DNA from 4 places in the Pseudomonas sp. GWSMS-1 genome. Region 4 is predicted to be linked to each of the others. Evidence: predicted binding sites of a transcription regulator. Region 4 holds the regulator's gene; each other region holds the start of a gene.

What was found. Region 4 encodes FliA, which starts transcription of late flagellar genes. Its sites were predicted from a motif close to CTAAAGTTTNNNNNNNNNNNGCCGNTAA; they were not measured.
Region 1: ACEPAJ_RS17810 (methyl-accepting chemotaxis protein) is a predicted target of FliA. The motif match lies at 3,780-3,807, and genes of this name have one in related genera.
Region 2: ACEPAJ_RS16305 (methyl-accepting chemotaxis protein) is a predicted target of FliA. The motif match lies at 2,953-2,980, and genes of this name have one in related genera.
Region 3: ACEPAJ_RS08085 (flagellar protein MotY) is a predicted target of FliA. The motif match lies at 6,329-6,356, and genes of this name have one in related genera.

The regions. Positions count from the first base shown of each region.
Region 1 covers NZ_JBMHHV010000005.1:2,997,888-3,005,844, forward strand. Annotated here, with positions in the region: gene ACEPAJ_RS17795 (di-heme oxidoredictase family protein) at 139-1,554, shown strand; gene ACEPAJ_RS17800 (imelysin family protein) at 1,564-2,625, shown strand; gene ACEPAJ_RS17805 (DUF1513 domain-containing protein) at 2,635-3,729, shown strand; gene ACEPAJ_RS17810 (methyl-accepting chemotaxis protein) at 3,920-5,545, shown strand; gene ACEPAJ_RS17815 (efflux RND transporter periplasmic adaptor subunit) at 5,733-6,863, shown strand; gene ACEPAJ_RS17820 (multidrug efflux RND transporter permease subunit) at 6,891-7,957, shown strand, end outside.
Region 2 covers NZ_JBMHHV010000005.1:2,680,638-2,688,594, forward strand. Annotated here, with positions in the region: gene ACEPAJ_RS16295 (CheR family methyltransferase) at 1-736, opposite strand, end outside; gene ACEPAJ_RS16300 (chemotaxis protein CheW) at 733-1,236, opposite strand; gene ACEPAJ_RS16305 (methyl-accepting chemotaxis protein) at 1,239-2,873, opposite strand; gene ACEPAJ_RS16310 (hypothetical protein) at 3,162-3,956, opposite strand; gene ACEPAJ_RS16315 (LysR family transcriptional regulator) at 4,121-5,032, shown strand; gene ACEPAJ_RS16320 (gamma-aminobutyraldehyde dehydrogenase) at 5,168-6,622, shown strand; gene ydcS (putative ABC transporter substrate-binding protein YdcS) at 6,700-7,851, shown strand.
Region 3 covers NZ_JBMHHV010000005.1:987,847-995,803, reverse strand. Annotated here, with positions in the region: gene rsxC (electron transport complex subunit RsxC) at 1-165, shown strand, start outside; gene ACEPAJ_RS08120 (RnfABCDGE type electron transport complex subunit D) at 209-1,240, shown strand; gene rsxG (electron transport complex subunit RsxG) at 1,243-1,884, shown strand; gene ACEPAJ_RS08110 (electron transport complex subunit E) at 1,877-2,590, shown strand; gene nth (endonuclease III) at 2,587-3,225, shown strand; gene ACEPAJ_RS08100 (PA3496 family putative envelope integrity protein) at 3,333-3,512, shown strand; gene gloA (lactoylglutathione lyase) at 3,567-3,959, opposite strand; gene ACEPAJ_RS08090 (argininosuccinate synthase) at 4,036-5,253, opposite strand; gene ACEPAJ_RS08085 (flagellar protein MotY) at 5,384-6,295, opposite strand; gene pyrC (dihydroorotase) at 6,501-7,547, shown strand; gene rnt (ribonuclease T) at 7,544-7,957, shown strand, end outside.
Region 4 covers NZ_JBMHHV010000005.1:868,158-876,114, forward strand. Annotated here, with positions in the region: gene flhB (flagellar biosynthesis protein FlhB) at 1-102, shown strand, start outside; gene flhA (flagellar biosynthesis protein FlhA) at 239-2,362, shown strand; gene flhF (flagellar biosynthesis protein FlhF) at 2,378-3,676, shown strand; gene fleN (flagellar synthesis regulator FleN) at 3,754-4,584, shown strand; gene fliA (RNA polymerase sigma factor FliA) at 4,581-5,327, shown strand; gene ACEPAJ_RS07540 (chemotaxis response regulator CheY) at 5,421-5,795, shown strand; gene ACEPAJ_RS07545 (protein phosphatase CheZ) at 5,814-6,602, shown strand; gene ACEPAJ_RS07550 (chemotaxis protein CheA) at 6,616-7,957, shown strand, end outside.

The DNA.
Region 1 (7,957 bases), 2.1 Mb from region 4:
CGCCATAACACCAGCAAGCGCTTCTGGCGTTTTACGGCCTGCGACCTTCAACCACCACTGATAATGCAAATCCGTCTTATTTAATGCAGATCAGGCTGTTAATATCGGCGGCCTGTTTTTCTGTCGCGGACCCCTCCCATGCTTGCGCCGCATCGCATTGCTTTCCTGCTGGCCTTGAGCCTGAGCTTGGTCGCCTGCGATAAACCCCCACAGTTCGCCCAGGCAGAGCCTGGCGAAGCCCTGTCTGCCGGCAGTGCCACTGTGCGTAAGGCTGACCAGAATGCCTTTTCCTTGCCCTCGGCTAATCTGTCGCCTTCACGTCGGCTGGATTTCAGCGTCGGTAACAGTTTCTTCCGCAACCCTTGGATTAGCGCACCGGCCACCACCACCGCGCGTGATGGGCTGGGCCCGCTGTTCAACACCAACGCCTGCCAGAACTGCCATATCAAGGACGGTCGCGGCCACCCACCAGGCCCGGGCGCACAGAACGCGGTGTCCATGCTGGTGCGCCTGTCGATCCCGGCAGGCAGCGAGCATGCGCAGATCATCAAGCGTCTTGGCGTACTCGCCGAACCGACCTATGGCAGCCAATTACAGGACATGGCCAACCCTGGCACTGCGCCTGAAGGCAAGGTACGCGTCAGTTACAGCCTGCAACGCGTGCGCTTTGCCGATGGCCTAGAGGTCGAACTGCGCAAGCCCACCCTTGAGATCAGCCGGCTCGGCTACGGCGCCCTGCATCCCGACACGCTATTTTCCGCTCGCATCGCCCCACCGATGATCGGTCTCGGCCTACTGGAAGCCATTAGCGAAGCTGACATCCTGGCCAATGCCGACCCTGAAGACCGCAACGGCGATGGTATTTCCGGACGTGCCAACCAAGTCTGGGACCGTGCCGAGCAGCGCACGGTGCTCGGGCGCTTCGGCTGGAAAGCCGGACAACCCACGCTCAACCAGCAGAATGCCGAAGCCTTTGCCAATGACATGGGCCTGACCAGCAATCTGATTAGCCAGGACAACTGCACGGCGGCACAGCGGGACTGCCGTACCGCACCCCACGGCGGCGAGCCGGAAGTCAGCGACAACATTCTGGCCAACGTTCTGTTCTACACCCGCAACCTCGGCGTACCCGCACGACGCGGCGCGGACACCACGCAGGTAATCACCGGCAAAAACCTGTTCTATCAGGCCGGCTGCCAAAGCTGTCACACCGCGCAATTCACCACCGCCGGCGACGCTGCCGAGCCAGAACTGGCCAATCAAACAATCCGTCCGCACAGCGATTTGCTGCTGCATGACATGGGCGCCGGCCTGGCCGACAATCGCCCGGAGTTCCTCGCCAGCGGCCAGGAATGGCGCACCCCGCCCCTGTGGGGCATTGGTTTGACGGAAACGGTTAATGGCCACACCCAGTTTCTGCATGACGGTCGCGCACGCAACCTGCTAGAGGCCATCCTCTGGCACGGCGGCGAAGCGCACGCCGCCAAACAACACGTCCTGACTTTCAACGCTGATCAGCGCCATGCGCTGTTGGCTTTTCTGAACTCGCTGTAGGAGTCACTCATGATCCGCTCCCCCCTGGGCCTGGCCCTACTCAGCCTGACACTCACAGCTTGCAGCCCGAGCAACCCGCAACAGCAAGTCAGCCAGGCACTGACAGATGGCGTGCTGCTACCCATCTACAGCGCATGGCACGAAGCCGACCGCCAACTGGCCGTGAGTGCCCAGGCCTTCTGTAGCGACCAGCAGAGCCTGACCGAGGCCCGCCAGGCCTTCGCCAGCGCGCAAAGCGCCTGGGCGGCGGTGCAACCGGCTGCGGTCGGCCCTTTGGCCGAAGGCAACCGTGCGTGGCAGGTGCAGTTTTGGCCCGATAAGAAAAACCTGGTCGCGCGCCAAGTTGAAGCGCTGCTCAACAGCAAGCCTGAGCTGACCCCGGCCGATCTGGATAAATCCAGCGTCGTCGTGCAAGGCCTGACAGCCTATGAATACCTGCTGTTTGATCCGGCGATTGACCTGAATAACGTTGAGCAGAAGGCCCGCTATTGCCCATTGATGGTCGCCATTGGTGAGCATCAGCAAGTACTCGCCGCCGATGTGCTGGCCAGTTGGCAGCGTGCCGACGGCATGGCCGCGCAGCTAAAGAACTTCCCCAATGAACGCTACGCCGAAGCAGCGGAAGCGGTGGCGGAGTTGCTGCGCACCCAGGTCAGCGCCATCGACGGGCTGAAAAAGAAGCTTGGCACGCCCATGGGCCGCCAGAGTAAAGGCCAGCCACAGCCTTATCAGGCCGAAGCCTGGCGCAGCAAAGCCAGCCTGACCAATCTTGCCGCCAGCCTGGCCAGCGCCGAACGCATTTGGCTGGGCGCCGAGCAGGATGGCATGCAGGCGTTGCTCGGCAGCGACCACGCCGAGCTAAAACAGCGCATCAACGCGGCCTACAGCGACACCCGTCAGCGCCTGGCCGCCGCACAGCGTCCGCTTGGCGAGCTGCTCAGTGACGAAGCCGGCCGCGCCGAGCTGAACGCCCTGTATGACAGCCTGAATACCCTGCATCGCCTGCATGAGTCGGAACTGGCGAAGACCCTGGGCATTCAACTGGGCTTCAACGCCCATGACGGTGACTGAGTGATGCAGATCAAACGCCGTACCTTCCTGGGGCTGGGCGCTGCTGCCTTAGCGGCTAGCGCCTTGGGTGGCTGGACACTGATGCACGGCGGCCCACAACCGCTGCTGCTCTCGGCACGCAATGACAGCAGCGGCAAGCATTTCGCGGTGGGCTACCGCCTGGATGGCAGCCAGGTGTTTGCCACCCAGGTCAACGAACGTTGCCATGACGTTATCGGCCATCCGTTTCTACCGATGGCGTTGTTTGTCGGGCGCCGTCCAAGCACCGAGAGCTACCTGATCGACACCCGTGACGGCCGCCTGCTGCAAACCCTGCGTTCAGAAAAGCAGCGCCACTTCTACGGCCATGCGGTGTTCCACAAAGACGGCGAATGGCTGTACGCCACGGAGAACGACACCCGCGATCCCGGTCGCGGTGTACTGGGGGTTTACCGCCTGCAAGGCGAACAACTGCAGCGCAGCGATGAACTCTCGACCCACGGCATCGGCCCGCACCAGCTGCTCTGGCTGCCAGACGGCGAAACCCTGGCGGTGGCTAATGGCGGCATCCGTACTGAAGCCGATAGCCGGGTAGAGATGAACCTCAACGCCATGCAGTCTAGCCTGGTGCTGATGCGTCGCGACGGCAGCCTGATCAGCCAGGAGCAACTGCCAGAGCAGATGAACAGCGTGCGGCATATGGCCGTTGCCAGCGATGGCACCGTCGTCACCGGCCAGCAATACATGGGCGAACTCAGCGATCGAGTACCACTCCTGGCGATCAAGCGCCCCGGCCAGCCCTTCCAGCATTTCCCGGTGGCCGATGCGCAGCGCCAGCTGATGAATCAATACACGGCCAGTGTGGCAATCCACAGTGAGCTACGCCTGCTGGCCTTGACTGCACCACGCGGCAATCGGGTGTTTATTTGGGACCTGGACAGCGCCGCGCTACGCCTTGATGCGCACCTGGCTGACTGCGCGGGCGTCGGCGCTGTGGCTGACGGCTTTGTCGTCAGCAGCGGCGTGGGCCGTTGCCGCTTGTACGACTGCCGCAGCGAGCGCATCGCCAGCAAGCCCCTGCAGCTGCCTGCGGGGCTATGGGACAATCACCTGCGCCTGGCCTGAGCGCTTAATCGCAGGCCCTCCCCGCATAACGGTAATATACCTGCGACAGGCTAAAGAACGCTGTCGCAGAGCCGATCTATACTTTGAGTGCCGCTCGCCACGGCTCAGTCAATACCTGTCGATAGGGACCTTCGCAGTTAGGGCGCACTAAGCGTCAACGGCATCTCACCTCCCACAGTCAGGTACCCCAATGTTTCTGCAAAAGTCCTTACGCGCGCAAATTCTCGCCCTGCTCGGCGGCAGTCTGGCGCTGATTCTGGTCACCGCGCTGGCCTGCTTCAGCTTTCTGTCCAGCGGTATGCAAGCCTACCGTGGCCTGCTGGCGGGACCGCTGGAGGCGTCGACACTGATAGATGTGACCAACCTCAACTTCAAGACCCAAGTCCAAGAATGGAAGAATGTCCTGTTGCGCGGCAGCGACAAGGCGCAACTGGACAAGTATTGGGGCCAGTTCGAAGCGCAGGAACGCAAGGTTCAGGAAACGCTGGGTAATTTGAGCGATCTGGCCAGCGGCGACAATATCCTCAAAGGCAAGATTGACAGCCTGCGGCGCGAGCACCAGTCACTCGGCGTCAATTACCGTAAGGGCCGCGACGCCTTTATCGCGGCAGGCGCTGATGCCGCCGTCGGCGACAAAGCCGTGTCCGGCATTGACCGCAACACCGCACAGCAATTGGAAGCCCTGTCCAGCGAACTGCACAAGCAAAGCCTGGAGCAAGCCAGCCTGATCAATGCCTCAGCCGACCGCACTATCACCTACGGCACCCTGCTGATGCTCGGCGCTACGGTCGTGATCGCACTGTTCAGCCTGTGGCTGATCAACCGCAACCTGATCAACCCGATCCGTGAGCTGATCGACCATATCGCCCAATTGAGTCACGGCAATTTCGGCAAGCGCGTTGAGTCCACCCGGCAGGATGAGCTCGGAAGGCTGGCCATAGCCGCCAATATCCTGCGCGACTTCCTCGCGGACACCTTCACCCGCCTCAAGCGCAGCACCGAAGACCTCGACACCGCCAGCGGCGAGCTTAATTCAATCGCCACCCTGATGGCCCAGGGCACCCGTGACCAGTTCTCGCGCACCGACCAGGTGGCCACGGCGATGCACGAAATGTCCGCCACCGCCCAGGAAGTGGCACGCCACGCGGCTGAAGCCGCGAATGCCGCCGATGACGCCGACAGAGCGGCACGCCAAGGAGAAACCGTGATGCAGGCCACCATCCAGACCATCACCGATATTCGTGGCGAAATCAGCAACACCTCCGACGTCATTCGCCGCCTGGAAAGCGACACCGGCCGCATCAGCAAGGTGCTAGAAGTGATTCGCGGAATTGCCGAGCAAACCAACCTACTGGCCCTCAACGCTGCTATCGAAGCCGCGCGGGCAGGCGAGCAGGGCCGCGGTTTTGCCGTGGTGGCTGACGAGGTGCGCACCCTGGCTCAACGCACGGCCGAGTCCACCGCAGAAATTCACCAGATCATCGACACCGTGCAAACCGGGGCCATCAATGCAGTACGTGCCATTGAGAGCGGCCAGCAACGCAGCGAAGAAGGCGTGACTCAGGTCACCGAAGCTGGGGCCACCCTGCAGCTGATCACCCAAGCGGTTGAAGCCATCCGCGACATGAACCGGCAGATTGCCACCGCCGCCGAGGAGCAGACCTCGGTTGCCGAGGACATCTCGCGCAACCTCACCGAGATCACCGCCATTGCCACGGCGAATCAGGAGAACGTGCAACGCACCGAAAGCGCCGGGCAGAACCTGCACGAACTGTCTGGGCAACTGAGTGACGTGACCCAACGCCTAAGCGCCTAACCCGCGCAACGGTAAGCAAAATGCCAGCAAATGCTGGCATTTTGCTTATTAAACGATCAATAAACCCGCGGCAACCGGCCCTGCAAAATTTTGCAAATGCGAATCTTTGACATGTCTTTTAAGGGGGACTACTGTGCCCCACTTGCCTATTCCCAGGCCCCTCCCCGTCTTGCCAAGGAACCGGAATATGTTGCTCCGCCGCATGCTGATCATGCTCGGTGTGGTACTCCTCGTGGTACTCGCCCTCGCCGCCTATAAAGGCTTCTCCATCTACCAACAAGTGCAGATGTTCTCAGCTCCGCAGCCGGCCATCAGCGTGGATGCCGCGACGGCAGAAGAACGCCCCTGGCAGAGCCGCCTGCCGGCCATCGGCACGCTGGTCGCCTTCCAAGGCGTCGACCTGACCGTTGAGGTCGCCGGTACCGTACAAAAGGTGCTGTTCCGCTCCGGCGAGCAGGTCACCCTGCAGCAGCCGCTGATCCAGATGAACAGCGATGTTGAGCAAGCCAGCCTGGCCACCGCACAGGCTGAGCTGGGCCTGGCGCGCGTGGAATATGAGCGCGGCCGCAGCCTGGTCAACCGCCAGAGCATCTCCAAGAGTGAGTTCGACCGCCTTTCCGCCAGCCTGCAAAAAGCCAACGCCAGCGTGGCGCAGCTACAGGCGCTGCTGGCGAAAAAACGCATCCTGGCCCCCTTTGCCGGCACCATCGGCATCCGCCAGGTCGATGTCGGTGACTACCTGGCCTCCGGCACCGCCATTGCGACCCTGCAGGATCTGAGCAAGCTCTACGTCGACTTCTTCCTGCCGGAACAGGCCGTGCCCAAGCTGAGCATCGGCGAACGCGTGCGCTTCAACGTGGCGGCGTACCCGGACGAGGTGTTCGAGGGCGAAATTGCCGCCATCAACCCCAAGGTCGAAGACACCACCCGCAACGTGCAAGTGCGCGCCATGCTGGTCAACCCGGACAGCAAGCTGCTGCCCGGTATGTTCGCCAACCTGGAAGTCCTACTGCCGGGCGAGCAGAACGTCGTTGTCGTACCGGAAACTGCGATCACCTACACCCTCTACGGCAACTCGGTGTACCTGATCAGCGAGAAAAAGGATGACAACGGCCAGGTGGTCAAAAACGACAGCGGCCAGGCCGAACTGGCGGTCGAGCGCCGTTACGTCGATACCGGCGAACGCCGTGAAGGCCAGGTGGTGATTGTTAAAGGTCTGCAAGCCGGTGAGCAGGTGGTGTCTGCCGGCCAGCTGAAGCTGGATAACGGTGCCCACGTGCGCATCGCCAACGCGCAGGACAAGCCGAGCGCCGACTAATCGGGCGCGGCTCAAAGGAACTTATTTATGGCTTTTACTGATCCCTTTATCCGTCGCCCGGTACTGGCGACGGTGGTCAGCCTGCTGATTATCCTGCTTGGTTTCCAGGCATTCAGCAAACTGACCATTCGCCAGTACCCGCAGATGGAAAACGCCCTGATCACGGTGACCACGTCCTATCCCGGGGCCAATGCCGAGACCATCCAGGGCTATATCACCCAGCCGCTGCAACAGAGCCTGGCCAGCGCCGACGGCATTGATTACATGACTTCGGTAAGCCGGCAGAACGTGTCGATCATTTCGATCTACGCACGTATCGGCGCCAACAGCGACCGTTTGTTTACCGAACTGCTGGCCAAGGCCAACGAGGTGAAAAACCAGCTGCCGCAGGATGCGCAAGACCCTGTACTGAGCAAGGAAGCCGCCGACTCCACCGCACTGATGTACGTCAGCTTCTACAGCGATGAACTGTCCAACCCGCAGATCACCGACTATTTGTCACGCGTCATCCAGCCCAAGCTGGCCACACTGCCCGGCATGGCCGAGGCCGAGATTCTCGGCAATCAAGTATTCGCCATGCGCCTGTGGCTCGACCCGGTGAAGATGGGTGCCTATGGCGTGACCGCCGGCGACGTCAACGATGCGGTGCGCAAGTACAACTTCCTCGCCGCTGCGGGTGAAGTAAAAGGCGAGTACGTGGTCACCAGCATCAACGCCGAAACCGACCTCAAGTCGCCCGAGGCCTTTGCCGCTATCCCGCTGAAAACCGTGGGCGATAGCCGGGTGCTGATCCGCGATGTGGCGCGGGTGGAAATGGGCGCAGAAAGCTACGACGCAATCAGCTCCTTCGACGGTACGCCGTCGGTGTACATCGCCATCAAGGGCACACCAGGGGCCAACCCGCTGGATGTGATCAAAGAAGTACGCAAGGTCATGCCGGACCTCGAAGCCCAGCTGCCACCCAACCTCAAGGTATCCATCGCTTACGACGCCACGCTGTTTATCCAGGCGTCCATCGATGAGGTGGTCAAGACCCTGTTTGAAGCGGTGCTGATCGTCATCGTCGTGGTGTTCCTGTTCCTCGGCGCCTTCCG
Region 2 (7,957 bases), 1.8 Mb from region 4:
GCTGGGTGAGCAAGCTGGCCTCCGCAGGACCGACAAAGAAGGTGCCACCGTCGTGCAATAAGCGCTGCAACCCATCGAGCACCGCATGCTGCGTAGGGCGATCAAAATAAATCAGCAGGTTGCGGCAGAAGATAAAGTCGAAAGGCGCTTCGCCGCCCAGCACGTGGCTATCCATCAAGTTGCCACAGCGCAGTTTGACCCTGTCGCGCACACGCGCCTGCAACTGAAAACCGCTGTCAGTGGCGTCGAAATAACGCTCACAAAAACTCAAATCCTGGCCACGAAACGAATTGCGACCGTAGTGCCCCAGTCGCGCCAGCTCCAGTACCCGGGCACTGACATCCAGCGCTTCGACCTGAAACGAAGCGGGGGCGAAGCCTGCATCCAGCAGCGCCATCACAATCGAGTAGGGTTCCTCGCCACTGGAGCACGGCAGGCTGAGCAGGCGCAGCGGGCGACTGCCACATAGCGCTGCCTTACGCTTGAGCGCCAGTTCCACCAATGCGGCAAAAGACTCTGGGTAGCGAAAAAACCAGGTTTCCGGCACGACCACGGCCTCAACCAGCGCCTGCTGCTCGGTCGTTGAGCGATTCACGTGCAGCCAATAATCAGCCTGCGCAGAAATACCCTGCGCCTGCATACGCTGGCGAATCGCACGCTCGATCACCAACCGCCCAACCGACTCAGCCTCCAGGCCGATCAGCCGCTTCAGCAGGTGCTCCACCTGAGCAATCATGATGCCGCGCCCCCACCGGGGAACAGCAAGGCACAGACATCCGCCGGCAGCAGCCCAGCGACCTCGATGCGCTGCACCAGTCCTTGTGCAGACGCCTGCACGGCGCCCAGATAGTGCGCGTCACCAGGGCCCAGGCCGGCGTCACGGAAAGCGCTGTTGGGTAAGCGTAAGGTATCGGTGGCTTTCTCCAGAATCAGCCCCAGCACGCGATTGGCTGGACGGTAATGCACCAACACCAACCGAGTACTGGCCAGTGCCGCGGCAGGCCGCCCACAGGCACGCACCAGCAAGTCGATCACCGGCACCAACACGCCACGGTATTCAAAGCCACCCGCAACCCAGGCAGGTGCCTGCGGAAAAGCCTTCAAGCGACGCAAAGGCAACACTTCAACCACCTCGTGCACATTGAGCGCATAGCGGTCCTGATCCAGGCTGAACAACAGATAAAGCTCGCCCGCCTCACGCGTGGAAGACGCCTGGCCGGCATTCGGGCTCGGCATACTCAGACCTTGAATCGGCTGACGCCGCTACGCAGGCTACCGGCTACCTGGTTCAGCTCATCAATCGCGGCACCGGCCTGGCGCAGCGAATCAACCGTCTGGCCACTGGCTTCGCTCAACTGCACCAGCGCCTGATTAATCTGCTCGGCCCCCGTCGCCTGGGCCTGCATGCCCTCGTCAACCATCTGCACCCGCGGTGCTAACGCCTGCACCTGATGAATAATCTGCGTCAGCTGATCACCGACCTGGGCCATTTCGCTATTACCTCGGCGCACCTCTTCGGAGAACTTATCCATGCCCATGACACCCGCCGACACCGCTGACTGGATCTCACGCACCATTTGTTCAATGTCATAGGTAGCAACTGCCGTTTGATCGGCCAGGCGACGAACCTGCGTGGCCACCACGGCAAATCCACGGCCGTATTCGCCCGCTTTCTCGGCTTCGATCGCGGCGTTCAAGGACAGTAGATTGGTCTGATCAGCCACTTTGACGATGGTGGTCACCACATGATTGATGTTGCCCGCCTTCTCGTTGAGGATCGCCAGCTTGGCATTCACCACCTCAGCAGCCCCCACCACATGGCGCATCACATCTTCCATGCGGGCCAGGCCTAACTGACCCGAACCGGCCAGCACCGAGGTGTGTTCGGCAGTACCGGACACCTCACTCATGGTGCGCACCAGATCGCGCGAGGTCGCGGCAATTTCCCGCGAGGTGGCGCCGATTTCCGTGGTGGTGGCTGCGGTTTCAGTGGCAGTGGCTTGCTGCTGCCTGGACGTAGCCGCGATCTCGGTGATTGACGTGGTCATCTGCACCGCCGAGCGCTGCGCCTGGGCCACCAAGCTGTTGAGCTCATGGGCCATGCTGTTGAAACCCTCCTCAATGGCATTGAACTCATCTCGCCGGCCCATATCCAAACGCGCCGAAAGATCACCGGAACCGAGCTTCTTGAAGGTGTCCACCACGGCAATGATGGGCCGGCTAATCGCCCGCTGCAGGCTCACTGAACTGATGGCCGCCACGCCGAGAGCAATCAGAATGGCCAGCACCAGACTCAATTTGGTCACGCCAATATCCGTAACAATCTGCTGCACCGCCTGCTCTGCATATTGCCGGTTCAATTCGAATAATTGGCTCAATACCGCGCGAGCCTCTGACCAGGCCGGCAACAGCTGCTCACGACCCAACTGCGAAGCCTCCGCGGCACGCCCGGCAGCAATCAGCTCAAGGAATTGAGCGTGCAGCGTCAGGTACTGATCACGTTTGAGCACGAAATGCTGCGCTTCAACACGTTCCGCCTCACTGCTGATGGTGTTCTGGTAATCCCCCCAGGTTGTCTCCAGGCGCTGCAACAGCTCTTCGAAGGTTTTACGCTCGGCGGCACTCAGACTCAGATCAGCCGCCCCCTCCTGACCAACGATCAGCAGGCGCTGGCTTTCCAACAGATGATCAGCCCAGGCCAGCCGCGCCAAGCCGACCAACTGCATACCCGGCGCAGCCGATGTACTCACCTTGATCGCGGCCTGCTCGACTGTCGCCAAGCGGTAATAGGCTGTGGCAGACAGCAGCAGAAGGATAACGACCACCACAGAAAAGCTCGCGATGATGCGTTGCCGGACAGTCCAGTTCTTCACAATATTCCCCACTCGGTTAAACGCACGCGGCCAGCCATAGGCTGATCGCGCAAAGATACAAGGACTCTAGAGACTGCCATTGCCAGCGGCAAGCGCTGAAACAGCAGGACAGACAGAGGCAATGCCCATCAGCCCGCGCCCTGCAAACAACTGAGCCGCGCTGCCGCCAGAGCAAAGAGCCTGGCACCGACGCTGCCTGGCTTGATGGGTTACTAAAACAGCTGATGCGCCGGGCTCAAGCCAACGGCGTGACCTCAGCACGAACAGCGCGTAGATCCAGGCTAATAATTATTGAGCCCGCAGACGCAGCAACTGGTCAGCCAGCTCGGCGGCATGCCGCTCGACGACCAGCGGTACCAGATTGTCGCTGTAGCCAACCAGGCGTGCGTAGATAAACTTCCAGCGCGTCAACGCACGCTGTAAACGCTGCTGCTGCGCCTCCGTCAGTTCAGGGGCCAGGCTGGTGAGCTCGCCATCGACCTGCTTGGCCAGCACATCGATATCCTGATTCAGATAATGCTGCTGTTGTTCGGGCAAGGTCTCGATACCGCCCACATAGGCACGCGCGGTGTAGCGCGCCGCCAGGTATTGCACCTTGGCTGGCAGGCTTTGCAAACGCAGATCCGCCGGCGGTAGTGGCTGCGCCAGACCTTTGAGCAGCTGTTGCTCGAGTGCCTCAAGCGCCACCAGCAACTCACGCTGGGCCTTGCTGTACTGGAAGTTGAACGCCCACGGCAGATCAGGTTCACCAGGGCTATACGCCAGCGTTTGCTCGACCAGCGCAATAAAGGCGGCCAATGGCGACTGCAGTTGCTCCACCGCCAAACGCGCGGAGTCGGTCAAGGGCTGCGCCTGCAGAGTATCCAGGCTTGCACGCAATCTACCCAGGTCAGCCTGCACCTTAGTCTCCAGCCCGGCATGGCCACCTTCACCACGATGCACAAACAGATCAGTGCTAGCGCGAAACACCTGCACCTGCGCCAGCTGCACCTGCGTCAGCGCCGCATCAGGTGCAGCCTGCAATAACTGACTGATACCCAGCAAACCCAACAAAAGCAGGCAGCTCTTATACAAACGACGCATTGATTACTCATCCACAACATGGAGGGCGTCGAGTATAGGGACGTGGCCTCAACACGGCCAACACTCCCCTAGGCAACCACACGCATTCGTTATAAAAGAATACACCAGTCTTCGTTCGATAAATCACAACCCCAGACACACCTCTCGCCGCGAGCCACCGCCGCATGATGACCCTACGCCAGATCCGCCATTTCATTGCCGTCGCCGAGACCGGCTCGATCTCCGCCGCCGCCCAGGCGGTGTTCATTTCACAATCGACCCTGACCTTAGCGATCCAGCAGCTGGAGGAAGAAATAGGCGTCAGTCTGTTCAACCGCCACGCCAAAGGCATGAGCCTGACCCACCAGGGCCACCAATTCCTACGCCAGGCACACTTGATTCTGGCCACCGTGGACAACGCCAAGCGCAGCTTGCAACAGAGTACCGATCAGGTCGCGGGCAGCCTGACCATTGGCGTAACCAGCCTGGTGGCCGGGTACTACCTGGCCGACCTGATCACCCGTTTTCAGCGCGCCTTTCCCAACGTGCAAACCCGCGTGGTCGAGGACGAGCGTCCGTATATCGAGCACCTGTTGGTCAGCGGCGAGATCGATGTTGGCGTACTGATCCTCTCCAACCTGGAGGACCGCCACGCGCTGCAGACGGAGGTACTGACCCACTCGCCGCATCGGCTATGGCTGCCGGCACGTCATCCGTTACTGGAGCGTGACAGCATCAGCCTGGCGGATGTGGCCAGCGAACCACTGATTCAGCTCAACGCCGATGAAATGGGGCTGCACACCCAACGCCTGTGGAGCCGCGCCGGCATGACGCCGAACGTCACCCTGCGCACCGCCTCAGTGGAAGCGGTGCGCAGCCTGGTGGCGGCCGGCCTTGGCCTGTCGATTCAGCCGGACATGACCTACCGTCCCTGGTCACTGGAAGGCGACATCATCGAGGCCTTGCCGCTGGCTGACCTGAGCGAGCCAATGGACGTTGGCCTGGCTTGGCGCCGAGGTACCGCGCGGCCCGCGCTAGTTGACCCATTTCTCTCCGTGGCACGTGAACAACCGCACAGCCGCAAGGTTTCGATTTAATCGAACGCTGCTTTCAATATTAAGAATTTGTCGACCTCTGTACCGGACTCTAGTCTCAGCTGCATATGGACGCAGGCGCTCCGGGCAAGAACTGGAGCCGTTATGCAGGTAGAAACTAAAAAAAGAAATCCGAAAATGTCCGAGCCAACCCTGTACAGCGCATTGCTGATCGACGGCCAGTTGGTCGCTGGGGAAGGTTTGGCCGAAGCCATCATCAACCCCGCCAGCGGCGACGTACTCACCTCTATAACTGAGGCCTCGCTGGAGCAGGTGGAAGCCGCCGTACAGGCCGCCCATAGTGCCTTTGCGAGCTGGTCACGCACCACGCCAGCACAACGCGCCACCGTCTTGCTGGCCATCGCCGACGCCATCGAACAGAACGCAGAACAGCTTGCTCGTCTGGAGTCGCTGAACTGCGGCAAACCGCTACACCTAGCTCGCCAAGACGATATTCCCGCAACCGCCGACGTATTCCGCTTCTTCGCAGGTGCCGTGCGCTGCCAGCAAGGGCAGCTGGCGGGTGAGTACGTGCCCGGCCACACCAGCATGGTGCGCCGTGATCCGGTTGGCGTGGTCGCCTCCATCGCACCGTGGAACTACCCGCTGATGATGGCCGCCTGGAAGATCGCCCCAGCCTTGGCGGCCGGCAATACGCTGATTTTCAAACCGTCCGAACACACCCCGCTGTCGATTCTGGCCTTGGCCCCGGCACTCGCACAGATCCTCCCGCCGGGGGTGCTGAACATTATTTGCGGTGGTGGCGAAGGCGTCGGCAGTCAGCTGGTCGGCCACCCACGGGTGCGCATGGTGTCGCTGACCGGCGATATCGTCACCGGACAGAAGATCCTGCAGAGCGCCGCACGTACGCTAAAGCGCACACACTTGGAGTTGGGCGGCAAGGCACCGGTGATCGTCTGCAATGACGCTGATATAGAGGAAGTGGTTGAGGGTATCCGTACCCATGGCTACTACAACGCCGGCCAAGACTGCACCGCGGCCTGCCGCATCTACGCCCAGGCAGGCATTCATGACCGCTTGGTGGCCGAACTGGGTGACGCGGTGGCGAGCATCGGCTTCGCCCGCAAGAAAGACAGCGACAACGAGATCGGCCCGCTGATCAGTGCACGCCAGCGCGATCGTGTGGCCAGCTTTGTTGAGCGAGCGCTCGGCCAACCACATATCGAGCGCGTTACCGGCGCAGCCGTGCACTCCGGCCCCGGTTTCTACTATCAGCCAACCTTGCTCGCCGGCTGCAAGCAGGGCGACGAGATTGTTCAACGCGAGGTATTCGGCCCGGTGGTCACCGTTACCCGCTTCGATCAGTTGAGCCAAGCAGTGGACTGGGCCAACGACTCCGAATACGGCCTGGCCAGCTCGGTATGGACGCAGAACCTGGACAAGGCCATGCAGGTTGCCGCACGCCTGCAATACGGCTGCACCTGGATCAACACGCACTTCATGCTGGCCAGCGAGATGCCGCACGGCGGGCTTAAGCGCTCCGGCTATGGCAAGGATCTATCCAGCGACTCACTGCAGGATTACAGCGTGGTGCGCCACATCATGGCACGCCACGGACAACAACTAGACTGACTTTCACCCGTTCGGCAGCGGTCTTGCCGACAGACATTCACTGCCCTAATAACAGCCCAAAAGAAGAGGGAATTCCGATGTCCGCGCACAAAACCGCAGTGCTTAGCGCACTTACAACCGCCCTATTGGCCATCAGTGCCGCACAGGCCGCCGAACCATTGAAAGTCCTCGGCGCAGCCGAAGGCCAAGTCGACATCATTGCCTGGCCCGGCTATATCGAACGCGGTGAAACCGACAAAGGCTATGACTGGGTCACCCAGTTCGAGGCCGACAGTGGCTGCAAGGTCAACGTTAAAACCGCCGCCACCTCCGACGAGATGGTCAGCCTGATGGCCAAGGGTGGCTATGACCTGGTCACAGCTTCCGGCGATGCTTCGCTGCGCCTGGTCGCAGGTAAACGGGTACAACCGATCAACACCGCCCTGATCCCGAGCTGGGTCAACGTTGACGAACGCCTCAAGGATGCACCTTGGCATACCGTGGCCGGTCAGCACTACGGCACCCCCTACCAGTGGGGCCCGAATGTGCTGATGTACAACAGCGACGTATTCAAGACCGCACCAACCAGCTGGTCTGTGGTGTTCAAGGAACAGAACCTGCCAGACGGGAAAAGTAACAAAGGCCGTGTACAGGCTTATGACGGCCCGATCTATATCGCCGATGCCGCGCTGTATCTGAAGGCCAGCAAACCCGAGTTAGGCATCAACGATCCGTATCAGCTCACCGAAGCCCAGTACGCCGCCGTGCTGGATGTACTGCGCGCCCAGCAACCGCTGATTCACCGCTACTGGCACGATGCGACTGTGCAAATGAGCGACTTCAAGAACGAAGGCGTCATGGCCTCTGGTTCATGGCCGTATCAAGTCAACGCCCTGCAACTGGAAACACAGCCGATTGCCTCCACCGTGCCCGTTGAAGGCGCCACCGGCTGGGCCGATACCACCATGCTGCACGCTGAGGCTAAGCACCCCGTCTGTGCCTACAAATGGATGGACTGGTCGCTACAGCCCAAGGTCCAGGGGGACGTTGCGTCCTGGTTCGGCTCATTGCCAGCGGTACCCGCTGCCTGCAAGGACAACGAACTGCTCGGCGCCGAAGGCTGCAAGGTCAACGGCTTCGACAACTTCGAGAAGATTGCCTTCTGGAAAACTCCGCAGTCCGAGGGCGGCAAGTACGTGCCCTATAGCCGCTGGACCCAGGACTACATCGCCATCATGGGTGGCCGCTAAGTGGCTCTCGGTTCGGTGGATTCGTAGGGTGGACGACGCCTTTTTCGTCCGCCAACCGGCACCACGGTGGATGGATACAGCGCCATCCACCCTACGGCTGCGGGAC
Region 3 (7,957 bases), 120 kb from region 4:
CCAATCGACGAAGCCACCCGGGCGCTGAAGACCGAAGTGGCCTTTGCCCGCGCTGATCTGCGCAAACTGGAACGTGATGACAGCAGTGCTGCCGACGCTCTGGCCGCTGCGCGTCAACGCCTGACAGAGGCCGAACGCCAATTACAGGAACACGCAGGCAGCTGATAACAGCCCTGCGTAGCCAACCCAAGCAACAACCGGAGCACCAATGGCCCTGCCCCGCATCACCTCGCCCCACGCTAAGGGCAACAACCGCACCCAGCAAGTGATGCTGCAGGTGCTGCTGGCTGCCGTACCGGGAATCCTGGTCATGACCTGGCTGTTTGGTATCGGCACCTTGTTCAACCTGCTGTGGGCCAGCCTATGCGCCCTAGGCTTCGAGGCAGCCATCCTGGCCTTGCGCAAGCGCCCTGTGGTGTTCTTCCTCAAGGATTACAGCGTATTGGTCACGGCCGTGCTGCTGGCCTTGGCGCTGCCCCCCTATGCACCGTGGTGGTTAACGTTGGTGGCCACCGGTTTTGCGGTGATTTTAGGCAAGCAGCTGTATGGCGGCCTTGGGCAAAACCCGTTCAACCCGGCCATGCTCGGCTATGTCGTGGCACTGGTGTCCTTCCCGGTAGAAATGACCAGCTGGCCAGCGCCCCACGCAGTGGGCATGCTCGAAGGCCTGCAACAGATTCTCGGCATCGCTAACCTGCCCGATGGCTGGGCCCAGGCCACTGCGTTGGACGCCTTGAAGGTCAATAAAAGCCTGACCATAGACGAGCTCTGGGCGCAAAACCCAGCGTTCGGCCGATTTGGCGGCGCAGGCAGCGAAGCGGTTAACTTAGCCTTCCTCGCGGGCGGCCTGTACCTGCTGCACAAACGCCTGTTCACCTGGCATGCCCCCGTCGGCATGCTTGCTGCTCTAGCACTGATGAGCCTGCTGTTTTGGAACGGCTCAGGCTCCGACTCGCACGGCTCACCACTGTTTCACCTGCTAACCGGCGCGACCATGCTCGGCGCCTTCTTTATCGTCACCGACCCCGTCAGCGGCGCCACCAGTAACCTCGGCCGCTTGATTTTCGGCATAGGTGTCGGCGTGTTGGTGTATGTGATTCGCGCCTGGGGCGGTTACCCGGACGCGATCGCGTTTGCCGTATTGCTGATGAATTTGGCCGCCCCGACCATCGACTACTACACACGGCCGCGCACCTACGGTCACCGCAAGCCGACACGCGGCTTCAAGCTGGGAGAGTAACCATGGCCCTGCCTGAAATTAGCCGTTCGATGCTGAAAAACAGCCTGGTGCTGGGGCTGTTTGCCATTGCCACCGTGGGGCTGGTGGCGGTATTGCAGCAAGCCACTGCCGGGCGTATCGCCAACGCCGAGCGCGAAGCGCAGGTGCGCGCCCTGAGTGAAATCCTGCCCCAGGGCAGCTATGACAATCATTTGCTGGAAAACAGCATTGAACTGTTTGACCCACTACTCGGCAACAAATCGCCGCAAGCGGCCTATATCGCCCTAAAAGATGGAAAACCCAGCGCCATCATCCTCCGCGCTACCGCACCGGACGGTTACAGTGGCGCAATCCAACTGCTGATCGGCATTCAGGCGGATGGTCGCCTGGCCGGCGTGCGCGTGCTCAATCACCGGGAAACCCCAGGGCTTGGCGACAAAATAGATCTAGCTAAGAGCAGCTGGATACGCAGCTTTGATGGCAGATCATTGAGCAACCCCGCAGAGGATGGCTGGGCAGTGAAGAAAGATCGCGGCGCATTCGACCAGTTTGCCGGCGCCACCATCACCCCGCGCGCCGTGGTCAAGGCCGTACACAAAGCCCTGCAGTATTTCGATGCCAATCAGCAACAGCTGTTCGCAGCCCAGGTGAAGTCCAATGGCTAGTCCAAGCTATCGCGAGATCACACTCAACGGCCTGTGGAAGAACAACCCGGCCCTGGTCCAGCTGCTCGGCCTTTGCCCGCTGCTCGGGGTGAGCAACTCGGCGGTAAACGCCCTCGGCCTGGCATTGGCCAGCGCCCTGGTACTGATCTGCTCCAACACGGCTGTATCGTTGGTGCGTGGCGTGGTCAATACCGCCGTGCGTCTGCCGGCCTTTGTGATGATCATCGCCGCCCTGACCACCTGCATCGAGCTGCTGATGCAGGCCTTCACCTACGAGCTGTACCAGATACTCGGCATCTTTATTCCGCTGATCACTACCAATTGCGTGATCCTCGGGCGCGCCGATGGCTTTGCGGCAAAGAACGACCCCGCTCGCGCCGCCTATGACGGCCTGATGATGGGCCTGGGCTTTGGCGTCGTATTGGTGATGATCGGCGCGCTGCGCGAGCTATTTGGCACCGGTGCGGTGTTTGCCAATATGCATTTGCTATTCGGCCCGATAGCCGCCAACTGGCAACTCACCCTGATCCCCGAATACAAAGGCTTTCTGCTGGCCATCCTGCCGCCCGGCGCATTTATCGTGCTCGGCCTGCTGATTGCCTGCAAAAATCGTGTGGATGAAGTGCTGGCGGAACGGGCCAAGGCGCAACAGGTTGAAGTACCCGTGCAGAGCCGCCGCGTACGGGTGACCGGAGTGATTGAGTGAACGCCGCCAAACGCCTGGAAATCTTCCGCCGCCTGCACGAAGACAACCCCGAGCCAAAAACCGAGCTGGCCTACAACTCGCCCTTCGAGCTGCTGATTGCCGTCACGCTCTCGGCCCAAGCCACTGATGTGAGCGTCAACAAGGCCACGGCCAAGCTCTTCCCGGTGGCCAGTACGCCAGAAGCCATCTATGCCCTAGGCGTTGAGGGCTTAAGCGAATACATCAAGACCATCGGCCTGTACAACAGCAAAGCCAAAAATGTGATTGAAACCTGTCGCCTGCTGATTGAGCGGCACGGCAGCCAGGTGCCCGAAACCCGCGAGGAACTTGAAGCCCTACCGGGCGTGGGCCGCAAAACCGCCAACGTGGTGCTCAACACGGCGTTTCGCCAGCTGGCCATGGCGGTGGACACGCACATTTTCCGGGTCAGCAACCGCACCGGCATCGCCCCCGGCAAGAATGTCGTGGAGGTGGAAAACAAGCTGATGAAGTGTGTACCCAAGGAATTTTTGCTTGATTCACACCACTGGCTGATCCTGCATGGCCGCTATGTGTGCCAGGCGCGCAAGCCGCGTTGTGGCAGTTGCCGCATCGAAGATCTGTGCGAATACAAGCAGAAGACCTCTGACGATTGAGCGGCTATTCAGCCACTCAATGAGTCCATTGAAAAAAACCTTTTTACCCACTCCGCTTTTGCCGCTATAAGGTGCGCAAATGGCCCTTGTAGCCTGGAGTGAGACAAATGAGCACTGATAAAGACGATCTTGAGCTCGACGAAGATTTTGTGGCCGATGATGCTGATGACGCCGAGGCACCGGTTGAGGTGGCTAAAACTAACCTGACCAAGCGCCGCATCATCGATAACCTCTTGGATGAGCGTCGCCTGAACAGGCAGCTGTCTGAATACGACTTTGATCTGTAAGCCCAAATAAAAAGCCCCGCTACGATGCGGGGCTTTTTCTTACACGTGTACAGATCAATCCGCGCGCGATGGCGACAGCAGCTCGATCTTGTACCCATCCGGATCTTCAACAAAGGCCAGGATGCTGCTGCCATGCTTCATCGGGCCAGGCTCACGGGTGATCTTGCCACCGCGGGCGCGAATGTCTTCGCAGGCTTTGTACACATCGGCCACTTCCAGGGCGATGTGGCCATAGCCAGTGCCCAACTCGTAACTTTCCACACCCCAGTTATGGGTCAGCTCAATCACGCTGTTGTGCGCTTCGTCGCCATAACCGACAAACGCCAGGGTGAATTGCCCTTCCGGGTAGTCCTTACGCCGTAGCAGGGTCATGCCCAGTACCTCGGTGTAGAACGCGATGGATTTATCCATATCGCCGACGCGCAGCATGGTATGCAGCAGTCTCATCAGGTCTCTCCTCATCGTAAAAATGCAAACCCCGGCTTATGGCCGGGGTCTGTTCAGGCTCAGGTGCTCAAGTTTATCAGAGCATCTTGCGCCCTTTGCCGGCCGCAATGCGCATACGCAGAGCGTTAAGCTTGATAAAGCCGGCTGCGTCCTGCTGATTGTAGGCGCCGCCATCTTCTTCGAAGGTGGCGATATTGGCATCAAACAGCGAATCATCGGACTTGCGACCGGTGATGATCACGTTGCCTTTGTACAGCTTCATGCGCACCACGCCGTTCACGTTGGCCTGGGAGGCGTCGATCATCTGTTGCAGCATCAGACGCTCTGGACTCCACCAGAAACCGTTGTAGATCAGGCTGGCGTATTTGGGCATCAGCTCGTCTTTCAGGTGAGCGACTTCACGATCCAGGGTGATCGACTCAATGGCGCGGTGGCCCTTGAGCATGATGGTGCCGCCGGGTGTCTCGTAGCAGCCACGGGACTTCATGCCGACAAAGCGGTTCTCGACGATATCCAGACGGCCAATGCCGTTCTCGCCGCCGATGCGGTTCAGCTCAGCCAGTACGGTGGCTGGGCTCATTTCCTTGCCGTCGATGGCAACGATGTCGCCCTTGCGGTAGGTCAGCTCGATGTAGGTCGCTTGATCTGGCGCGGCCTCAGGGGAGACCGTCCATTTCCACATGTCTTCTTCGTGCTCGGTCCAGGTGTCCTCCAGCACGCCGCCTTCATAGGAGATGTGCAGCAGGTTGGCATCCATGGAGTACGGCGACTTCTTCTTGCCGTGGCGCTCGATCGGGATCGCGTGCTTCTCGGCGTAGTCCATCAGCTTCTCGCGCGACAGCAGGTCCCATTCACGCCACGGGGCAATCACTTTCACGCCGGGCTTCAGTGCGTAAGCACCCAGCTCGAAACGCACCTGGTCGTTACCCTTGCCGGTCGCGCCATGGGAGATGGCGTCGGCGCCGGTCTCGTTGGCGATCTCGATCAAGCGCTTGGCGATCAACGGACGGGCGATGGAGGTGCCCAGCAGGTACTCGCCTTCGTAGACGGTGTTGGCACGGAACATCGGGTAGACGAAGTCGCGGACGAACTCTTCGCGCAGGTCATCTATATAGATTTCCTTGACACCCATGGCCTGAGCCTTGGCGCGGGCCGGCTCGACTTCCTCACCTTGGCCGAGGTCAGCGGTGAAAGTCACCACTTCGCAGTTATAGGTATCTTGCAGCCACTTGAGGATCACGGAAGTGTCCAGGCCACCGGAATATGCCAGGACTACCTTGTTTACGTCGGCCATGCCATCAACTCCACGGGGTTGTGCGGGAAACCCGTGATTCTACTGCCCATGCCGGCTGATTTACAGAGGCGCGACAGCTTGTGACGACCAGGCGACGGTTTATTGTTGGGCAACCGGGCAGTAGCAGGGGCTAAGAAGTCGCCGCAGGATCAGCCGGTGCAGCAGCCGGAACAGGCGGCGCAGCGGCTTCGGGGACGCGATCAAGGAAAATACTCACCCGGCGATTTTTAGCCCGGTTAGCCTCCTTGTTGTTCGGCGCCAACGGATAACGCTCGCCGTGAAAGCGCAGGGTGATCTGCTCAGCCGGAATACCGTTGGCCTTGAGATACTCCATCACCGCCAGCGCACGACGCCGCGACAGGTCGCGATTGGTCAGGCGGTTGCCACTGTTATCAGCATGGCCATCGAGCTGGATGCGATTAACGCTGGGGTCGGCCTTGAGATAACTGAGGATGATATCCAGTTTGGCCTGTGCCAGCGGTTCAAGCTCAACACCGCCACCGGGAAAGCCCACCAGGCTTTTGCGCACTTGATCAAAGTTCACCGGCAGCAACTTGGCCGTGCACTGCAAATAGTCGTTGTAGGCTTTTTTGAACCTGGCCGGCAGCAAACGCACTTCAACCGCATCACCGCCCATGGCCGCACGATGGCGCACCAAGGGGCTGCGCCCTTCAAGCAAGCCGGTGAGCAAACGCGAGCCTTGCTCTTGAGAACTGTTGAACAAGACCTCAGCATTCACCACGCTGACTGAACCGAGGTTGATGTCGCCGCGCCCTGGCTGCCAAGGCGCGGCAGCCGCCAGCAAGGTCGCATTACCACGCCCCAGCCAACGCTCGCGGGCTTTCAGGCTAAACGTTACCTGCTCGCCCGCACGCCGCACGAACACGCCGGAGCCGAAATCGGTGATGGGTTGCGCGAGACGGCACTCAAACTGATCACCTTCGACCTGCCACTCGACCTTCTCCAGACGGGTCTGGAAGCTGATGGCAAGGACTGGCTGACTGGCCAGTAGGCACAGCACCGCGAGTGGGTAGGGTCGCACGACAGACTCCAGTGAATACGGCTTACCCCTTTTCTATCGGTGCCAACGCGCAAAACTTGAGCGGGGCGGCATGCCACATGTGCACGCCGCCCCGCTGTGCAGCTCGGCCGCCAGTCAGCTTTGCCCAATGGGCCTGCTTTCAACGTGCTGCCGAGGGGCTTTTCCGGTAGCATTCTCGTCACGTTTTGCCCGCCTGGAAGCTTCCATGACTGACCGCCTTACCCTGCTGCGTCCTGACGACTGGCACATCCACCTGCGTGACGGTAGCGTGCTACCGCACACCGTCGCCGATGTAGCCCGTACCTTTGGCCGCGCCATCATCATGCCTAACCTGGTGCCGCCCGTGCGCAATGCCAGCGAAGCCGATGCCTACCGCCAGCGCATTCTCAGCGCTCGCCCAGCCGGCAGTAATTTTCAGCCGCTGATGGTGCTCTACCTCACCGACCTGACCCAGCCTGCTGATATCCGCAGCGCGATGGCTTCAGGCTTTGTGCATGCCGCCAAGCTCTACCCGGCCGGCGCGACCACCAACTCCGATTCCGGCGTGACCAGCATCGACACGATTTTCCCGGTGCTCGAAACCATGGCCGAAGTGGGTATGCCGCTGTTGGTGCACGGTGAAGTGACACGCAGCGAGATCGACATCTTCGACCGCGAAAAAATCTTTATCGGTGAGCACCTCAGCCATGTAGTTGAGCGTTTCCCGACGCTTAAAGTGGTGTTCGAGCACATCACCACCCGTGATGCGGTGGAGTTCGTGCAAGGCGCTTCGGCCAACGTTGGCGCGACCATCACCGCCCATCATTTGCTCTACAACCGCAATCACATGCTGGTTGGCGGTATTCGTCCGCACCTCTTTTGCCTGCCAGTCCTCAAGCGCAATAGCCATCAGGACGCGCTGCTGGATGCGGCCACCAGTGGCAGCGCCAAGTTCTTCCTCGGTACCGACTCGGCGCCCCACGCCAAACACGCCAAGGAAGCCGCCTGCGGCTGCGCCGGTTGCTACAGCGCCTATGCGGCGATTGAGTTGTATGCCGAAGCGTTCGAGCAGCGCAATGCGCTGGATAAGCTGGAAGCCTTCGCCAGCCTCAACGGCCCGGACTTCTACGGCCTGCCGCGCAACAGCGACAGCATCACCCTGGTCCGTGAAGACTGGACAGCCCCTGACAGCTTGCCCCTGGGCGAGCAAATCGTAATCCCCCTGCGCGCCGGTGAAACCCTGCGCTGGCGTTTGCTGGAGAACCACGCGTGAGTGAAGATCTGTATGACGACGAGCCCGAGAGCAACAGCCACTCAGGCCCGCGCCACCCGATGGCCGCACGCTTTCGTGGCTACCTACCGGTAGTCGTAGACGTGGAAACCGGTGGTTTTAACTCCGCCACCGATGCCCTGCTGGAAATTGCTGCCACCACCATTGGCATGGACGAAGGCGGCTTCCTCTATCCGGAGCACACCCAGTTTTTCCGTGTTGAGCCGTTCGAAGGTGCAAACATCGAGCAAGCGGCGTTGGATTTCACCGGGATCAAACTCGATCACCCGCTGCGCATGGCCGTCACGGAAGAACACGCACTGACGGAAATCTTCCGCAGCCTGCGTAAATCGCTGAAAGCCAATAGCTGCAAACGGGCAATTCTGGTCGGCCATAACAGCAGCTTCGACCTG
Region 4 (7,957 bases):
GCTTACGTCTACCAGCTGCGCCAGTACCAGGCGGGCAAAGGCAAACGCCCTGGGCCGCTGCCAGAGATCCCAATCCCGCCGGATTTACGCCGCGACGACTGATCATTTGTCCGCAGCAATCCGCACATTTACCGGCTGTTTGCCTCCGCCCGGCAAAGTTGGACAGCTTCTTGCAAATCCCTGCCCAGAGGCGCGTAAAGCGTCAAAAGATTGAATTGGCTGGGGTAGTGGTGTGGCAATAGATCGCTCACAAATGATCGGTGACGTACGCAGCAACCTGTCGGGGTTAAAGCAGGGGAACCTGGGTATTCCGCTGATGCTGCTGGTCATGCTCGGCATGGTTATGCTGCCGATTCCACCATTCCTGCTCGACGTGCTGTTTACCTTCAGTATTGCCTTGTCGATCGTCGTATTGCTGGTGGCGATCTATGCCCTACGGCCCTTGGACTTCGCGGTATTCCCGACCATTCTGCTCGCGGCGACCTTGCTGCGCCTGGCGCTTAACGTCGCGTCCACGCGGGTGGTTCTGCTCAATGGCCAGGACGGCCAAGATGCTGCAGGTAAGGTGATTCAAGCGTTTGGTGAGGTAGTGATCGGCGGCAATTACGTGGTCGGTATCGTGGTGTTCGCCATCCTTATGATCATCAACTTCGTGGTGGTCACCAAAGGTGCTGGGCGTATCTCTGAAGTAAGCGCGCGCTTCACTCTAGATGCTATGCCCGGTAAGCAAATGGCCATCGACGCCGACCTTAACGCCGGTCTGATCGATCAGGAAACGGCCAAGCTGCGGCGCAGTGAGGTGTCCCAGGAAGCCGACTTCTATGGCTCCATGGATGGTGCCAGCAAGTTCGTGCGCGGTGATGCCATTGCCGGCTTGTTGATTCTATTTATCAACTTGATCGGCGGTGTGGCCATCGGGATTTTTCAGCATGACCTGAGCTTTGCGGATGCCGGACGTATTTACACCTTGCTGACCATCGGTGATGGCCTGGTGGCGCAGATTCCTTCGCTGCTGCTGTCCACTGCTGCCGCGATTATGGTGACCCGGGTTTCAAGCTCGGAAGACATGGGGGCGCAAGTCAATCGGCAGATGTTCGCCTCGCCACGCGTTCTGGCGGTGACTGCTGCGATCATGATCACCATGGGCCTGGTGCCGGGTATGCCGCACTTCTCCTTTATCAGTCTGGGGCTGGTGGCTGCTGGTGCTGCCTATTGGATTGCCAACAAGCAGCGTACGACTAAAGAAAACGAGGTCAAAGAAGTGCAGCGCCAGCAGGAATTGCTGCCGGCGCAGAAGGCCCAGGAGGTCAAGGAGCTGGGCTGGGACGACGTCACGCCGGTGGACATGGTCGGCTTGGAAGTCGGCTATCGCTTGATTCCACTGGTCGACCGTAACCAGGGCGGCCAGCTGCTGGCGCGGATCAAGGGCGTACGCAAGAAACTTTCCCAGGAAATGGGCTTTCTCATGCCTTCGGTGCATATCCGCGACAACCTTGACCTGCAGCCCAGTGCCTACCGTCTGACCTTGATGGGCGTTAGCGTGGCTGAGGCTGAGGTGTATCCGGATCGCGAACTGGCGATCAACCCCGGACAGGTCTTCGGCCCGCTCAATGGTATTGCCGCCAAAGATCCGGCATTCGGCCTGGAGGCGGTGTGGATCGATCCAAACCAGCGTGATCAGGCGCAGTCCCTCGGCTATACCGTGGTGGATGCCAGCACCGTGGTCGCCACCCACCTGAACCAAGTGCTGCATAAGCATGCTCATGAACTGCTGGGGCACGAGGAAGTGCAGCAGTTGATGCAGCTGCTGGCCAAGAGCTCGCCCAAACTTGCCGAAGAGCTGGTGCCCGGGATGATTTCCCTGTCGACCCTGCTCAAGGTGCTGCAAAGCCTGCTGCAGGAGCAGGTGCCAGTGCGCGACATTCGCACTATTGCCGAGGCCATCGCGAATGTCTCGGTGAAGAGTCAAGATCCCGCCGTGATGGTGGCCGCGGTGCGTGTCGCGTTAGCCCGTGCAATCGTGCAAAGCATTGTGGGACTAGAGCTGGAGCTGCCTGTGATCACCCTTGAGCCAAGGTTGGAACAGATATTGCTAAATAGTATTCAGAAGGCCGGTCAAGGCTCCGAGGAGGGCATCCTCCTGGAGCCGGGCATGGCCGAGAAGCTGCAGCGTTCCCTAGTGGAAGCGGCGCAGCGCCAGGAGATGCTCGGCAAGCCAGTGATACTGCTGGTGGCCGGTCCGGTCCGGGCGATGCTCTCGCGATTCGCGCGGCTGGCGGTTCCGAGTATCCATGTACTGGCATACCAGGAAATTCCGGATAATAAGCAGGTCACCATCGTTGCGACGGTGGGGCAGAACTAACCGAGGTTACAGGCCATGCAGGTCAAACGCTTTTTCGCCGCCGATATGCGTACCGCCATGAAGCTGGTGCGTGATGAACTGGGTGCCGATGCCTCGATCATTGGCAATCGCCGGGTTGCTGGCGGTGTCGAGCTGACTGCCGCATTGGATTATCAAGTGCCTGCCGCGCCAGCCCGTCAGCCTAATCCGGCGCTGGAAGCCGAATTGCGCAAGACCCAGGCAAAAATCGCTACAGCTCAGGCTGAGCTGACCACGCGTACGAAAGTCGATGCCGGCAAGGATCGTCAGTTGTTTGGCGCTGCCGCCAGCGTGCCAGTCGATCGGTTGGCCGATGCGTTGTCTCCGGCGCGTGCTGCGCCTGCCGCCGCTGATCAGGGTGCCCTGGATGCCATGCGCTTCGAACTGCATGGCCTGCGTGAGCTGATTGAAGTGCAGTTGGGTTCAATTGCCTGGGGGCAGTTGCAGAGCCGCCAGCCGCAGCAAGCGAATCTGTGGCGTCGCCTGCAGCGCATGGGGCTGTCCGCTGAGCTGTCGAAAGCGCTGCTTGAGCGCATTGCCAATATTGCCGAGCCGCGTCAGGCCTGGCGCATGTTGCTGGCGCATCTGGCTCACGCGATCAAGACCCCGCAACAAGAACCGATGGAAGAGGGCGGTGTAATCGCCCTGGTGGGCCCGGCGGGTATGGGCAAGACCACGACCTTGGCAAAGCTGGCTGCGCGTTATGTGCTCAAGTACGGCGCGCAGCATATCGCCCTGGTCAGCCTTGATAGCTACCGCATTGGTGCGCAGGAACAGATCAAAACCCTGGGCCGTATCCTTAACGTGCCGGTCACTCTGGTCGACCCAGGCCAATCGTTGACCCAGGCCCTGGCACCGTTGGCGCGTAAGCGCGTAGTGCTGATCGACACCGCTGGCCTGTCGGCCAATGATCCAGCGCTGCGCATGCAGCTGGAAACATTAGCCAGCCGCGGAGTCAATGCGAAGAGCTATCTGGTGATGGCCGCGACCAGTCAGGGCCAAGTGCTGAAAGCCGCCTACCATAGTTATAAACGCTGCGGCCTGGTCGGCTGTATTATTACCAAGGCGGATGAAGCCACCAGTTTGGGTGAGGTTTTAGGTCTGGCTATTAGCCAGCGTCTACCGGTAGCCTATCTCGCTGATGGGCCACGCATTCCCGATGATTTGCAGATACCGCGCAGTCATCAGTTGGTGAGTCGGGCCGTTGGGCTGCAGGCGACCCAAGAACCGAGTGAAGATACGATGGCAGAGATGTTTTCCGGTCTTTACCAGCAGCCTACACGGCGTGCCAGTTAAGCTAAATATTATTGGAATTGAGCGGTGCTTAGCCGACCAAGTGGCTCCAGTCGACGTTAGACAAGGTATTAGAAATTATGGGTATGCATCCCGTACAGGTGATAGCGGTGACCGGCGGCAAAGGTGGCGTCGGCAAGACCAACGTCTCGGTGAACCTGGCATTGGCCCTGGCTGATCTGGGGCGTCGGGTCATGTTGATGGACGCCGACCTGGGTTTGGCCAACGTCGATGTATTGTTGGGGCTCAGTGCTAAGCGCACCCTGGAAGACGTTATCAGTGGCGAGTGCGAGCTGCGTGATGTGCTGTTGCAGGGGCCAGGTGGGATTCGCATCGTGCCTGCCGCTTCGGGCATTCAGAGTATGGTGCAGTTGTCGCCCATGCAGCATGCTGGATTAATCCAGGCATTCAGTGATATCAGCGACAACCTCGATGTGCTGATTGTCGACACGGCAGCCGGTATCGGTGATGGCGTAGTTAGCTTCGTGCGCGCCGCACAGGAGGTTTTGGTGGTGGTGTGCGATGAACCCACCTCGATTACCGACGCTTACGCCCTGATCAAATTGCTCAATCGTGATCACGGCATGAATCGTTTTCGGGTTTTGGCCAATATGGCTCACAGCCCGCAGGAAGGTCGTAATCTCTTTGCTAAGCTGACTAAAGTGACTGACCGTTTTCTTGACGTTGCCCTGCAGTATGTCGGTGCAGTGCCTTACGATGAGTCAGTGCGCAAGGCCGTGCAGAAGCAGCGCGCGGTTTACGAAGCTTTCCCGCGCTCGAAATGCGCGCTGGCGTTCAAAGCAATCGCTCAGAAAGTCGACGCCTGGCCTTTACCGGCCAACCCGCGCGGTCATTTAGAGTTCTTTGTTGAGCGTCTGGTGCAGCAGCCGATCGCAGACACGGCCATATGACAGCAGCCTCTGGACTTCGTATGTACAGCAAAGCGCAGGCGCAGGATTCCCAGCACCAGTTGATCGAGCGCTATGCGCCTCTGGTCAAACGCATTGCCTATCACCTGCTGGCACGCTTGCCGGCCAGTGTGCAGGTTGACGACTTGATCCAGGCCGGGATGATCGGCCTGCTTGAAGCGTCAAAAAAATACGATTCCAGCAAAGGTGCCAGTTTCGAGACATTCGTAGGTATCCGTATCCGCGGTTCTATGCTCGATGAGGTGCGTAAAGGCGACTGGGCCCCCCGTTCGGTGCACCGCAATAGCCGCATGGTCAGCGACGCCATTCGAAAAGTTGAGGCTAGAACCGGTCGGGACGCTAAAGATCAAGAGGTTGCGGCCGAACTCCAATTGAGTCTGGAGGATTACTACGGCATTCTTGGCGACACTTTAGGCAGCCGCCTGTTTAGCTTCGACGATCTGTTACAGGACGGCGAGCACGGCGAACTGGCTGAAGACGCTGGCAACCACCACCTAGAACCTTCTCGTGATCTGGAAGATGAACGCTTTCAGGCGGCCTTGGCGGATGCCATTGGCAATCTGCCAGAGCGCGAGCGCTTGGTGTTGGCACTGTATTACGATGAAGAATTGAACCTTAAAGAGATCGGCGCGGTGTTGGGGGTTAGCGAGTCACGCGTAAGCCAACTACACAGTCAGTGTGCCGCTCGTTTACGCGCCCGTCTGGGTGAGTGGCGCGCGCACTAAACTGCCCGCTCGCGCGGCTGGTTTCATGAATAAAGGCGCATGCAGGTTGCTGGGTGCGTTTGGGACTGTACGGAGGTCGACTTGGACAAAAACATGAAAATCCTCATCGTTGATGACTTTTCAACGATGCGACGGATCATCAAGAACCTCCTGCGTGACTTGGGGTTCACCAATACCGCAGAAGCCGATGACGGCACGACTGCATTGCCAATGCTGCAAAGCGGTAGTTTCGACTTTCTGGTCACGGACTGGAACATGCCTGGCATGACCGGTATTGATCTGCTGCGCGCTGTGCGTGCGGATGATCGGCTGAAAAGCCTGCCGGTGCTGATGGTTACGGCGGAAGCTAAGCGTGATCAGATTATCGAGGCTGCCCAGGCTGGGGTTAACGGTTATGTGGTCAAACCGTTCACTGCCCAGGTTCTGAAAGAGAAGATTGAGAAAATCTTTGAGCGGGTCAACGGCTGATGTCTGCCACGAGGTTCTATGGAGCATAAAAATCCTGCTCAGGGTGATCTTGAATCGTCCTTGAAGCACAGCGCTCGCCAACTGGTAGATAGCCTAGAAAAAGGCAACTTTGGTGAAGCGGTCCAGCTGATACATGACTTGAATAAGGCGCGTGACCGTGGCTTGTATCATGAGGTCGGCAAGCTGACCCGTGAGCTGCATAACGCCATCGTCAACTTTCAGCTTGACCCTCGTGTGCCGCATGCCACTGAAGTCTCGCAAATCACCGATGCCACCGAACGCCTAAATTATGTGGTGACGATGACCGAGAAAGCGGCCAATCGCACCATGGACTTGGTTGAGTTGAGTGCGCCGCTGGTTAATGACCTCAGTGCCGAAGCGCAAAGCCTGAGTGCTGACTGGGGGCGTTTTATGCGCCGCGAGATGAGCGCAGACGGTTTTCGTGAGTTGGCCAAGCGTGTTGAGCTGTTTCTAGCAAGCAGTGAGCGTGATGGCGCGAAAATTTCCGGGCACCTCAACGATATTTTGCTGGCTCAGGATTATCAGGATCTCACGGGGCAGGTGATCAAACGGGTCACTCAGTTGGTCACTGAGGTTGAAAGTAACCTGCTGAAACTGGTGCTGATGGCCAGTCAGGTTGATCAATTTGCCGGCATTGAGCACAACCACGAGCTGCTCCGCGCCGAACAAGAAAAACAAAAAGAGCCTTCCCACGGTGAAGGTCCGCAGATTCATGCCGATAAGCGTGAAGACGTCGCATCTAATCAAGATGATGTCGACGACCTGCTTTCTAGCTTAGGATTTTAGGAGCACACGTCTTATGAGCTTCGGCGCCGATGAAGAAATCCTCCAGGACTTCCTGGTAGAGGCCGGCGAGATTCTTGAACTATTGTCCGAGCAGCTGGTAGAGCTGGAAAGTCGCCCGGACGACATGAATCTGCTCAACGCTATTTTTCGCGGGTTTCATACCGTCAAAGGTGGTGCTGGTTTTCTCCAGCTTAATGAGCTGGTGGAATGCTGCCATATCGCAGAAAACGTCTTCGACATCCTGCGCAAGGGTGAGCGGCGCGTCGACTCCGCGTTGATGGATGTGGTGCTGGAAGCACTGGATGCCGTTAACAGCATGTTTACCGAGGTGCGCGAGCGTACCGATCTAACCCCGGCGACTCCTGCGCTGCTAGCCGCTTTGGCGCGCCTGGCTGAACCGGCAGGTGCTGAACCTGAACCGGTCGTGCCGGTTGAAGTGTCTGTTGAGCCTGCGCCTGAGCCCGTTGCTGGCGACATTACCGACAGTGAATTCGAGACATTGCTCGGTGCTCTGGATGAGCCGGCAGCAGCCGTTTCCAGTGCCGCCAGCAGCGATGAAATCACGGATGATGAATTCGAGTCCTTGCTTGACCAGTTGCATGGTAAAGGTCAGTTCGTCACGCCCGAGGCTCCAGCCGCACCTGCCGTGCCCGAGTCAACGTCTGGCAATGAAATCACCGATGATGAGTTTGAGTCGCTGCTCGACCAGCTACATGGCAAAGGCCAGTTTGTAGCGCCAGCCGCTTCGGCACCTGTTACACCGGCAGCCAAGGCTGAGCCTGCTGCAGCTGCAGCGAGCGGTGATATCACTGACGATGAGTTCGAAGCCTTGCTCGATCAGCTGCATGGCAAAGGCAAGTTTGTCGAGCCAGAGGCGATCAAAGCCGCTACGCCGGCGCCAGTTGCCAAGCCAGTAGAGCCCAGCAAAAGTTCAGCGCCGGCTGTTGCAAAACCTGCGGTCAAGGCCGAACCCGCCAAGGCGCCTGCGGTAGAAAAGGCCGCGCCGCCCAGCGAAGCGGAAACCACCGTGCGGGTCGACACTGCGCGCCTGGATGAAATCATGAACATGGTCGGTGAGCTGGTGCTGGTGCGTAACCGCCTGGTGCGCTTGGGTTCCAGCAGTGGCGATGAAGCCATGTCCAAGGCGGTGTCCAACCTGGATGTGGTGACGGCCGACCTGCAGACAGCGGTGATGAAAACCCGCATGCAGCCGATCAAGAAAGTTTTCGGGCGTTTCCCGCGTCTGGTTCGTGACCTCGCGCGTCAGCTCAAGAAAGAGATCAATCTGGAGCTGGTCGGCGAAGAAACCGACCTCGATAAGAACCTGGTCGAGGCGCTGGCCGATCCGCTTGTGC